3 regions of the Stutzerimonas sp. VN223-3 genome follow, and region 1 is predicted to be linked to each of the others. Evidence: predicted binding sites of a transcription regulator. Region 1 holds the regulator's gene; each other region holds the start of a gene.
What was found. The regulator FliA, encoded in region 1, starts transcription of late flagellar genes. The targets are predictions, from matches to a motif close to CTAAAGTTTNNNNNNNNNNNGCCGNTAA.
Positions count from the first base shown of each region.

Region 2: motA (flagellar motor stator protein MotA) is a predicted target of FliA. The motif match lies at 1,439-1,466, and genes of this name have one in related genera.
Region 3: D7241_RS01705 (methyl-accepting chemotaxis protein) is a predicted target of FliA. The motif match lies at 1,991-2,018, and genes of this name have one in related genera.

Region 1 is NZ_RBEC01000001.1:804,655-808,696, reverse strand. It holds gene D7241_RS03750 (chemotaxis protein CheA) at 1-128, opposite strand, end outside; gene D7241_RS03745 (protein phosphatase CheZ) at 141-935, opposite strand; gene D7241_RS03740 (chemotaxis response regulator CheY) at 956-1,330, opposite strand; gene fliA (RNA polymerase sigma factor FliA) at 1,449-2,174, opposite strand; gene fleN (flagellar synthesis regulator FleN) at 2,192-3,019, opposite strand; gene flhF (flagellar biosynthesis protein FlhF) at 3,111-4,042, opposite strand, start outside.
Region 2 is NZ_RBEC01000002.1:1,150,426-1,154,467, forward strand. It holds gene D7241_RS13910 (HDOD domain-containing protein) at 1-1,405, opposite strand, end outside; gene motA (flagellar motor stator protein MotA) at 1,571-2,422, shown strand; gene motB (flagellar motor protein MotB) at 2,434-3,453, shown strand; gene rsgA (small ribosomal subunit biogenesis GTPase RsgA) at 3,513-4,042, opposite strand, start outside.
Region 3 is NZ_RBEC01000001.1:359,615-363,656, reverse strand. It holds gene D7241_RS01705 (methyl-accepting chemotaxis protein) at 1-1,904, opposite strand, end outside; gene D7241_RS01700 (diguanylate cyclase) at 2,127-3,587, shown strand; gene D7241_RS01695 (substrate-binding periplasmic protein) at 3,595-4,042, opposite strand, start outside.

The DNA of each region.
Region 1 (4,042 bases):
GCATTGAGCAGCGCGGTGTCATCGGGGCTGCTTTCCAGCTCCACCAACTGCTCTGACAATAGTTCGAGAATCTCGCCGGCCTCTACCAGGAAGTCCTGGAGGATTTCTTCATCGGCGTCGAAGCTCATATTCACCTTCCCCTAAAAGCCCAGGCTCGAAAGCAGATCGTCGACATCGTCCTGCCCGGATACGACATCCTCACGTATATCGGCATGCATCTGCGGACCTTCACCGTTGGAAGGCTCTTTTTCTTGTTTTTTCTTTTCTTGCTCGGCACGCATGGCTTCGCGGTCATGTTGAATGCCGGCCACACGATCAACCTGGCCAGCCATCAGCACGAGATTGAGCAGGCTGCTTTCGAGTTCACTGATCAGACGGGTTACCCGCTTGATCACCTGGCCTGTCAGGTCCTGAAAATCCTGGGCCAGCATTATTTCGCTGAGATTTTGCGACAGCTGACTGCCATCGTTCATGGTGCGCTGGAGGAATTGATCGATGCGCTTGACCAGATCGCGGAACTGCTCGGCATTCATGTCACGGCGCATGAAGCGCTGCCAATCAGCGGTCAGGCTCTGGGCTTCATAGCTTACGTAGTTCACTAAAGGCGCTGACTCTTCGACCAGATCCATAGTGCGATTGGCCGCTTTCTCGGTCATTTCCACGACATACGAAAGCCGGTCGGTAGCGTCAGTGATCGGTGACGGGTCACCGCCAGTGGCGCACGTATCCATCTCCAGCTTTACGATGGCGTTATGCAGCTCGCGGGTGAGCTTGCCGACTTCCTGATAGAGCCCGTGACTACGGGCCTGGTTGAGCTCATTGAACATCTGCGCCGCTTCATCGAAGCGGCCCTGCTGCAGACTTTCGATCAGCTGAGGTGCATGAGCCCTCAGAGTCGCTTCGAACTCTGCCAGGCTTTGTTCTGCTTGCGTCATAGTGCCCTCGCGGCGTTACTTCAGCCGTTGACGCGCTCGAAGATTTTTTCAATCTTTTCTTTGAGCACTTGAGCCGTGAATGGCTTGACCACATAACCGTTTACGCCTGCCTGCGCGGCCTCGATAATCTGGTCGCGCTTCGCTTCGGCGGTGACCATCAACACCGGAAGGTGCTTCAGGCGATCGTCGGCGCGCACAGCTCGAAGCAGATCGATGCCGCTCATCCCGGGCATGTTCCAATCGGTGACGAGGAAGTCGAAACTCCCGCTCTTTAACATGGGCAGCGCGGTCGTGCCGTCATCCGCCTCAGCGGTATTGGTGAAGCCCAGATCGCGCAGCAGATTCTTAATGATCCGTCTCATGGTCGAGAAGTCATCGACGATGAGAATTTTCATGTTCTTGTCCAAGTACACCTCCGTAATCCCGAAATCCCCAGAACCTGCTCACGGTCTGTTGCGGGCCTCATGAATGAAGCTCGTAAGGGCCTCTAATGCTTTTTTTGCGAACCGGCCGTTAACGGGCGCGCCACTCACCAAGGCGAGCACGCAGGCGCGCCGCGCACTGACTATGCAACTGGCTCACCCGTGATTCGCTGACGCCCAACACCTGGCCGATCTCCTTCAGATTCAACTCTTCGTCGTAATACAACGAAAGCACCAGCTTTTCACGTTCGGGCAGGTTTCCGATGGCCTCGGCCAGCGCCTGTTGAAAACGCTCGTCTTCAAGATCCCGGGACGGCTCCGGATGCGCACTGGCGGCATCCTCCCCAAATTCCCCATGTTCGCCTTCCTGAAGTAAATCATCGAAGCTGAACAAGCGACTACCCAAGGTGTCGCCCAGAATGCCGTAGTACTCATCGAGACTCAATTTAAGTTCGGCCGCAACTTCTTGATCTTTAGCGTCGCGGCCTGTTTTGGCTTCAATTGCCCGAATCGCTTCGCTGACCATGCGCGAGTTACGGTGAACCGAACGCGGTGCCCAGTCGCCCTTACGGACCTCGTCGAGCATCGCGCCACGAATGCGAATTCCAGCGTAAGTCTCGAAGCTCGCGCCTTTGCCGGAATCGTATTTTTTTGACGCCTCCAGTAGACCGATCATGCCCGCCTGCATCAGGTCATCCACCTGCACACTCGCCGGCAAACGCGCCAGGAGGTGATAAGCGATGCGTTTGACTAACGGTGCGTATTGATCGATGAGCTGATACTGCGAGTCTTTTGCCTGAGCTTTGTTGTAATACATACCGAGTCCAGCCACTGTCAGTCGTTAGGCTCTGTGGCGGGCCTGACAAGGCGCTCCACAAAGAACTCCAGATGGCCCCGCGGCGTTGCCGGCAGCGGCCAGGTATCGATCTTCTGCGCGATGGCCTTGAACGCCAGCGAACACTTAGCTCGCGGATAGGCCTCGTAGACGGCACGTTGTTTCTGTACTGCCTTGCGCACCGCCTCGTCGTAAGGAATCGCGCCGACGTACTGCAGCGCCACGTCGAGGAACCGCTCGGTCACTTTGGTCAGCTTGGCGAACAGGTTCCGGCCTTCCTGCGGAGCGTGTGCCATGTTAGCCAGCACACGAAAGCGACTGATGCCGTAGTCGCGATTGAGCAGCTTGATCAACGCATAGGCATCGGTAATGGACGTCGGCTCGTCAGTCACGACTAGCAGCACTTCCTGCGCGGCGCGAACGAAACTCACGACGCCATCGCCAATACCCGCTGCGGTGTCGATAATCAGCACGTCGATATCGTGACCAATGTCGCTAAACGCCTGTATCAGCCCGGAGTGCTGCAACGTGGATAGCTGCACCATGCTCTGGGTTCCCGAAGCCGCGGGCACTATGCGAATGCCGCCCGGCCCCTGAATCAGCACATCACGCAGATCGCATTCGCCAGCAATGACGTCGGCCAACGTGCGCTTGGTAGCCAACCCTAGCAGCACGTCGACATTGGCCAGCCCAAGGTCGGCATCAAGCAACACCACCCGGCGACCGAGGTCGGCCAGCGCCAGCGCCAGATTGACCGACACATTGGTCTTGCCGACGCCACCCTTGCCGCCAGTCACGGCAATAACCTGTACGGGATGAATACCCATTTTCAAACGCCTATATCTTGCTGGGGCCCTGAGGCCATCGATGCGTTCAGCCCGAACGCGTCTTCTTTGTCTGTGTCACGGAGCAAAGCGTTCATCCGACCTTCCGTGAAGAACCGTTGTACAGCCCGGAGAACATATCGGCCATGGTCTCTTCGCTGGGAGTCTCTTCGGACTGCAGGCTTACCGCACGGCTGACCAGCTGATGGCTGCGCGGCAGATGCAGATCATCTGGGATGCGCGGCCCATCGGCGAGGTACGCGATGGGCAAATGCTGGCTGATCGTGAGACCAAGCACATCACCCAGGCTTCCCGCCTCATCCAGTTTAGTCAGAATGCAGCCAGCCAGCCCACAGCGGCGATAGTTATGCCATGTCGCTTTGAGCACCTGGCTCTGACTGGTTGCCGGCAGCACCAGATAATTCTTCGATTTGATACCACGATCAGCCAGCGCTTCGAGCTGCATACGCATCATCGGGTCGCCCGCAGGCAAACCGGCGGTATCGACGAGAATCAGGCGCTTGCGGGCCAACGGCTCCAGCGTCTTGCTCAGCGGCTGGCTGGGGTCTATCTGAATGACCGGTACATCGAGGATGCGACCAAGGGTCTTCAACTGCTCCTGTGCACCGATGCGGTAGTTGTCCATGCTCGCCAGGGCAATGCTCTGCGCGCCGTGTTTGAGCACGTAGCGCGCGGCGAGCTTTGCCAGCGTGGTGGTCTTGCCGGCGCCAGCCGGGCCAACCAGCGCGATGATGCCGCCCTCTTCCAGCGGCTCGACCTTGCTGACCTTGATCGCCTGCGCCAGGTACGCCAGCAACATGCGCCAGGCCTGGCGTGGCTCGGACACGGTAGCAACCTTCTCCAGCAACGCGCGCGACAGTTCGGCCGGCAGGCCGATCCGTTGCAGGCGGCGCCAGAGACTGGCCTGTTGCGGACGGCGACTCTGCTCATGTCCCCAGGCAATCGAGCCAAGCTGCACTTCGATCAGTTCACGCAGACCTTGCAGCTCCGAATGCATGGCTTCGA
Region 2 (4,042 bases), on a different contig from region 1:
CCATTACCAGCATGACTACGCGGCCGTCGTGACCGATGGAGCGCAGCAGTACGTGTTCGCTTGGGAACAATGCCTTCAGCGCTCCTGGCAACAGCGCAGAGAACTGCGCCATGTTGTCCGGGTTGAGTCGCAGCAATGCAGGCTTTTCCAGCAATCTGCGCAGCACTTGGCTCTGCTCCGATTCGACTGACAGCCTGGCAGCCTCGCGTGGGAGGCCAAAGGTTTGCTGGCTGACCAGGCGATTGTGCTTGCGGTCGACGAGCATCAGCAGGACTCGTTGCATTCCGGCGCAGTTCAGGGCTTTAGCGGCGGTCGCAGTTAGTTGCACCACGTTGTCGTACGGGCAGCGTTCGCTGAGCAGTTCGCGACAATGCGCACGCCATTCCGTCAGTGTTTCGGTGCTGGGCAACTTCGCCGCCTTTTCTACCTGAAACACACTCTCCCATGGCCACAGCAGGCCTTGGGCCGGGTGCCAGAGGTCTGTATGGCCGATTGCTTGCGCACTGGCGGCGGCGTGCTGATGCACCATCTGCTGTAGTTCAGCCAGTGGAATCTGGAGGTATAGCCCGGCGAGTCGCTGCCAGCGGAGACTATGAATGCCGCTCCAGCTGTTGTGCGCCGAAAGCGCCAGGCCATTGGCAAGCACGATGGTGTTGCTTGGCAGGGTGAGCCAGCGACGTAGATCGGGATCGGCATCGAGCATCTGCTGCTGGTGCAGCGGGTGCTCGTTGTCACGGGCAATGTGTAGCGCCTTTATCAACATTCGCCGATTGTCGCTAAGCAATCGATACCCCTGGACGATCCAGCCGGGCAAACCCCAATGTTCAGCAACCGCCACGCAGAGATCCAGCAGCGCTACGCCCAGCAGCGATTGTTCGACCTGGCGGGCTGGTTCGCGCTTGACCAGCACACGCTGTTCCCAGGCTTCGAGCAGTTCAGGGTGAGCCGCGACCAGCGCCCAGACCGGCGAGAGGAATAGCAGACTGCTCCAGTGGATTTCCTGCCAAAGGCGTGCAAGGCGGGAGGCAAACAGCCCGTTGGCCTGCTGGCTGGCATGGCGGCTGATGAGTACCATCTGCCGCAGCGGTGCAGGAATGTCCCGAGGCTGGGCCGCCGGAATACGGGCAAACAAGGCTTCGGCGCGTTTCAGGCCGATGCGGCTGAGCGCAACTTCCAGACTCTCGGCCGGCCTGGTCGCGGCGGCGTTGCGATTGGCTTCGCGGATCACGCTGAGCGCCATGACCGGGCTTTCCTGGATCAGCTCGGCGATCTGCCGCATCGACATGCTGCTGTCGCGCAATGCCAGCTGGACGCGCGCGTACGGATCGGCAAACACAGGCAGCACAACGGCGTCTAGCGCCTTGATCCAGGCGGGAAGCGTGCGGGGAAGTGGGGTCGTTGTCATTATGCCGCCGAACTAGCATTTCATCGGGATGGCCTTTAGTCTGGCGCAAAAGTTCCGATAACCAGAACAATTCTTTCATACGCCCCGCCTGTAACCCATGCGAGCGCGCGATGTAGCGCGGCTTGTCCCAGGTGCCCTGCGATCAGGTTTTAGACGTACCTTTCTATGGCAAAAATTATTGGCATCATCGTGGTATTCGCCAGCGTTCTGGGCGGATTCGTACTGTCTGGCGGCAAGATCGGGGCGCTCATGCATCCTTTTGAGGTCATGATCATCGGCGGCGCTGCGCTGGGCGGTTTCTTGCAGGCCAACCCCGGCAGCACAATCAAAATCGTTTTCAAAAAATCGCTGCAGATGTTCAGCTCGCGGTTTACCCAAAAGTACTACTTGGAAGTGTTGGGGCTGCTGTACGAGATTCTCAACAAGAGTCGTCGGGAAGGCATGATGGCCATCGAGGCGGACCTTGAGGACCCCTCTGCGAGCCCGATCTTCAGTAAATACCCGGCGATTCTCAAGGATGAGCGGATGACCGCATTCATCTGCGATTACCTGCGCATCATGTCCTCCGGCAACATGGCGCCGCATGAATTGGAAGGCTTGTTCGATATGGAATTGAACAGCCTGAAGGAAGAACTCGAGCATCCTTCCCACGCAGTCGCGCGGGTCGCAGACGGACTCCCGGCCATGGGTATCGTGGCGGCGGTGCTGGGCATCGTAATCACAATGTCGATTCTCGCCGAAGCGAACAACGCGATGATTGGAGAAAAGGTCGCCACCGCGTTGACCGGTACGTTCCTGGGGATTCTTGCGTCCTACGGTTTCTTCGGCCCGCTGGCCGCCGCGCTGGAGCATGACGCCAAGGAAGAGCTGAATCTCTACGAGGGCATCAAAGCGACCCTGGTGGCTTCGGCCTCCGGCATGCCGCCGACCTTGGCGGTTGAGTTCGGCCGTAAAGTCCTGTTACCCGCGCACCGGCCAAGTTTCGCCGAGCTCGAACAAACCATGCGTGGTAGCTAGGTAGCCTAACCATGGACAACAACCAGCCGATCATCGTCAAACGGGTCAAGAAAACCGCTGCGGGCCATCACGGCGGCGCCTGGAAGATTGCTTTTGCCGATTTCGCGGTAGCGATGATGGCGTTCTTTCTGGTGATGTGGCTGATGAGTTCGGCGACACCCGAGCAGAAGAGGGCTATTTCCGGTTACTTTCAGGACCCGATCGGCTTTACCGAGAGCGCCAGTCCGCATGTGATCGATCTTGGCGGTACGCCTACACCATCGCGGGATCGGACGCTCAACGAAGAAGTCGATCCGGTGATCGAGCAGAGCGAGTCGAAGATCGACGCCGACCAGGCGGAAACCTTTGCCGAGCAACTGGAACGCGAGCGACTGGAATTGCTGTTGCAGGAGTTGCAGAACAAGGTTGACGAGGATCCGGACCTGACCCGCTTCAAGGACCAGATCCTATTCGAAATCACTCAAGATGGTCTGCGTATCCAAATCGTGGATGCGGAGAATCGCCCGATGTTCGCCTTGGGCAGCGCCCAGCTGCAGCCTTACTTCGAAGACATTTTGCTGGCTATGGCAGACACCATTCGGGCAGTGCCGAACAAGATCAGCATCAGTGGGCACACCGATGCCAAGCCTTACGCTGGGCGCGGCGAGTTCGGTAACTGGGAACTGTCCGCTGGGCGCGCCAATGCGGCCCGACGTGCACTCGTCGCTGGGGGCTATCCAGAAGATCAGCTTGCCCGTGTGGTGGGTTATGCATCGTCGGCCTTGTTTGATCGCGCTGACCCGCTGAACCCGGTCAACCGCCGCATCGACATCCTGGTGCTGACCAAAAAGGCACAGCGCGACATCGAAGGGGAGCAATCGGACACGGGCGCGGCTGGCACCTCCGCTGATTCGCCAGCGCCAAGTGCTACGCAGGCCGGTCTCGACGAGGCACCGGCGATCGATACAACCGAACCGCTACCACCGACGCAGTTGCGCGAGCGACTGAACATCTTCGAGGACGGAGTGCTGAAGTTCGATGAGCCAGGCTAAGAGTTGCAAGTCCTAAGATTGTAAGAAAAGCCGCCCGGCTACGTGGCTTGACGCTGCTGCTATTTCGGCAGGCCGCTGATGATATGGCGGTAACTGGCCATCCGTTGTGGTTGGATCTGCCCTTGCTCCAGTGCGTTCAGCAGCGCGCAGCCAGGCTCGCGATCGTGCTTGCAGTCGCGAAAGCGGCAATGCCCCAACAGATCCTGAAACTCGATGAAGCCGGCTTCGACATCGGCGCGGCTGACGTGGCCCAGGCCGAACTCCCGAATGCCGGGTGAGTCGATCAGCTCGCCGCCGCCGGGAAAGTGAAACAGCCGCGCGGTGGTGGTGGTGTGGGTGCCCTTGCCGGTCATTTCCGACAACGCGCCGACGCGGGTATCGACACCCGGCAACAAACTGTTCACCAGCGACGACTTACCAACGCCGGACTGGCCGACGAATACACTGACGTGGCCGTCGAGTCGAGCTTTCAGTGCGTCCATGCCGGCGCCGTCATGAGCGGATACTTCCATCAGCGGGTAGCCCAGCGTTCGATAGACCGATAGCAGTGCGTTGAGCGCGCGTTCATTCTGCGCATCGATCAGGTCCG
Region 3 (4,042 bases), 450 kb from region 1:
CTCAGGTCATCAGCCAGGCGGCTCAGCGCATGACAATCCTCGCGGCAACCCTGAACATCGCTCGCGGTCGCCTGTGCCAGGTCGGCGATCCCCTGAACGTTGTGAGTGATCTCCTCAGTGACGCTGCTCTGTTCTTCGGTCGCAGCCGCAACCTGAGCGTTCATGTCGCTGATCGCTTCAACCTGCTCGGTGATAGCGCGCAACGACTGCCCGGTGCGCTGGCTGGCCTGAACGCCGGTGCCGGTGGCAGCCTGCCCCGCATGCATCGAATTCACTGCGTTTTCCGCACCACTCTTGAGGCCCTGAATCATCTGCTGGATCTCGTCGGTCGACGCCTGGGTGCGGCTGGCCAGCGTTCTCACCTCATCGGCGACCACCGCAAAGCCTCGCCCCATCTCCCCGGCACGTGCGGCCTCGATGGCTGCGTTGAGCGCGAGCAGGTTGGTCTGCTCAGAAATACTGCGGATCACTGCCAGCACCTTGTCGATGGATGCCACCTGCTGTGCAAGATCGGTGACCGACTCTGCCGCATGGCCGATCTCGCCTGACATCTTTTCGATGTGAGCGATGGAGTCTCCCACCACCTTGCGGGCCTGCATCGCTTCATCTTTCGCGCCCTGAGAAGCCTGCGCGGCGCTGCTGGCGTTACGAGCAATCTCCTGCACCGTCAATCCCATCTCATGAACCGCAGTAGCGACCATGTCAGTCATTTCGTTCTGACGGCCGGCACGATCTGCAGTGTTGTCGACTACTTCCGCCACTTGGCCCACTGCGGTGCGCAGCTGCTGGCTGGTATTCAGCACATCGCCAATCAGCCCGCGCAGGCTACCGATGAAGCGGTTGAAGCCACGCGCGAGATCGCCTAACTCGTCGCTCCGGCTCTCATCCAAACGACGCGTCAGATCGCCGCCGCCACCGCCGATTTCCACCAGCGCGGTGGTCACCTGACGAATCGGTTTGACCAATCCCCGCGCCAGCAGCACCACAAGCCCCAGGAAGAACAGTGCAATACAGGCCGCAATCAAGCTAATGGTCCACAGGGTGCGCTGTGCCTCTCCGAAAATCTCGGCCTCAGGGACTTCGCTGACCAGAATCCAGTTCAGGCTTTCCAGCGGTTGCGCCAGTGCCAGGAAGGCTTCGCCGTCGCGCTCGAACCTTACCGCCTCGCGCTCGCCCGCCAGCAGCCGGCGCGCAGCATCGTCGCCGGTCAGCGCTTTCAGCTCGGAGCGACCGTTATACTCGGTACGCGGATGCACCTTGATCTGGCCGCCGGCATCGATCAGATAAACCTCGCCCCGCTCGCCAAACTTAAAGTTACTGATCAACTCGGACATGCTTTTCAGGCTGTAGCCCAGACCGGCAACGCCTAGTGTCTTGCCGCCGGCACTGATGCGCTGGTTGATGAACAGCGTGGGCAGACGCGACGCCTTGTCGATATCGATCTCGAAGCGGCGCTCAATGCCGCCGTCGATCAGGCTGTAGAACCAGGCATCACCCGGTGCGCTGCGCTGCAGGGTACGTGAAAGCCCGTTTTCGGAATGGTAGTTACCGCTGTCCAGCGCCACGACAGAAGTAGTCAGAGCATTCTGTTGCGCCTTCACCCCGTTCAGGTAGCGAGCGATCGCAGCAGCTTGCTCCGTGCTTTCGCCATCACGCAGCCACTCCTGCACCAGCGTATTGCCAGCGATTCCGGCAGTAGCGGTAATGGGCGCCGCCAGTGTGCGCTCGATGTCGTTCCGAATCGAGGCGATGTTGGCCGGCAGAGCCTGGCCAAGCAGATAACGTTCAGCCAACCCGTTGAGCGTCGATGAATAAATCAGGATGACGATCAGAAGGCTAGTGAGCAAAGCCGCTCCCATGCTGACGATCAATTGCCACTGGATACTGCGTTGCATGAAGGACATGGTACGACCTCGATAGTTCGCTTGATAAATGTACACAATTTAATACAGTCCATGTATACAAACATCAAACTCCTATTCTTGATTTTCTATCGGCCTCGCCAAGAAACTCTTGAGCGACCATTGGGCGGATTCCGCCGCCGTTTTAATAGGCGCCATGGCAGGCGCAGCGGATAGAATGTCCCTTCGTAAAGTGCCGCCTGACCCGAACGGCCGGAGTAATCGATGCGGCAATTGACCGTGAAGCAAAGCACTCTCCTCACTCTGCTAGCCCTGATCATCGGGTTGGGCTTCGTGATTACCAGCCTTGCCAGCTACTACGCGTCACGTGAAGCCATCCGCAAGAGCATCATCGGTACCGAGCTGCCCTTGACTGCAGATGTCATTTCAGGGGAAATCCAAAAGGATCTGGTCCGTCTGGTGCAGGTCTCCTCTGCCATGGCCGAAGACCCTTTCGTAATGGACTGGGTCGATCAGGGCGAGCCCAAAGCAGCGCTCATCAGCCGCTACTTGCAAGCCATCCGCCAGCGCTATAACACGTCGAACGCCTTCTTCGCCTCGGCTGGCTCGCAGACCTACTACACCGACGAGGACATCCAGCCGATACAACCGGACGACCCGGCGGATCGATGGTTCTATCGATTCGAGCAAAGCGGCGTCCCATGGGAGATCGTCGTCGACGTGAATCGGCTTACGATGTTCATCAACTATCGGGTAACCACGGCCAAGGGTGACTTCCGCGGCGTTGCGGGAGTCGGGCTGACGCTTGAGCGGGTGGTCGATCTGCTCGATACCTATCAGCGTCGATACCAGCGCAACATCTATTTCGTAGACGCCAGTCACCACATCGTGATGACCGGCCGGCAAGGCGGGCCGGACGGGCAGCCGCGTGAAACGGCGTTGAAAGACATCAAGGCCCTGGCAGACCTCAATCGCCAGCTACCGCAGTTACGTCCGGGCTCGTTCGACTACCAGAGCGAGGGCGAGCAGCATTTCATCAACATCCGTTACATTCCCGAGCTGAACTGGTTCCTGATGGTCGATAAACAGGAAAGCGGCGTGATGGCCCCAATGCGGCGGGCGCTCTGGGTGAATCTTCTGATCTGCTTCAGCGTAACCGTTATCGTATTGGGCCTGGTGGGCTCGATCAGCCGACGCTATCTGCAGCGCATCGAAGCCATGGCTACCCACGATGCTTTGACCGAACTGCTCAATCGGCACGGTTTCGGCCTTGTCGCCGAGCAGGCCGTGCTCGAAGCAAGACGCCAGCGTAGCGACCTTTGCGTGCTGATCCTGGATCTCGATCACTTCAAGGCGTTTAACGATACCCATGGCCATCTCGGCGGCGATTTTCTGTTGCGCAGCTTCGCTAGATTGCTGGCCCGACAGATACGCCAGTCCGACTTGATATCGCGCTGGGGTGGCGAGGAGTTCGTCATCATGTTCAAGGAAACCGATCTAGCCACTGCATTGGCTCTAGCGGAAAAAATTCGTGCTGCCACGGAGGCCGCAACGTTCGATTTCGAGGGCACGCCGTTGCGCGCTACAGTCAGCATAGGCGCGGCTCAACTGCCACCAGACGGTAACCTGGAGTCTCTGTTAGATGACGCAGACCGGGCGTTGTACCGGGCGAAAAATGGCGGACGTAACCGGGTCTGCAGCGCAGCGGGTGTTCCCGCCGATTGATCATCTCCTAATGCTGGACCCCCGACTCTAGCTCCTTGGCCTTCTGTCGCTCGAGAAACTCGATCTTCCACTGCTCCATGCCGACGTACTCCGAGAACAGGTTTTTCTCGACCTGATGCTTGGCTTTGAGCGTGGCAACGGCAGACTGTTGGTTCTTGAGATAGCGGTCGAAACTTTCGATGAGTTCAGGATGATTTAGGCTGGACAGATTGAAGGTGCTACGTGTGTGCGGCAGGTCGGCATCGAACACTAGCGCTCCCGGTTTGGCGCGCACGTTGTTCAGGTAATGCGCCGCCACCACCACGTTGTAGTAGGCGCCATCGCTATCCTTGAGCAGTGCCTGACGCACCATGCGCGGCAAGTTCTCACTACTGACCAGCAGGATTTGGTTGGTGGCGACCCGGTCTTCATAGCCCCAGGGCGTCCAGCCATCAACGACCGCCAGCCGCCTGAGC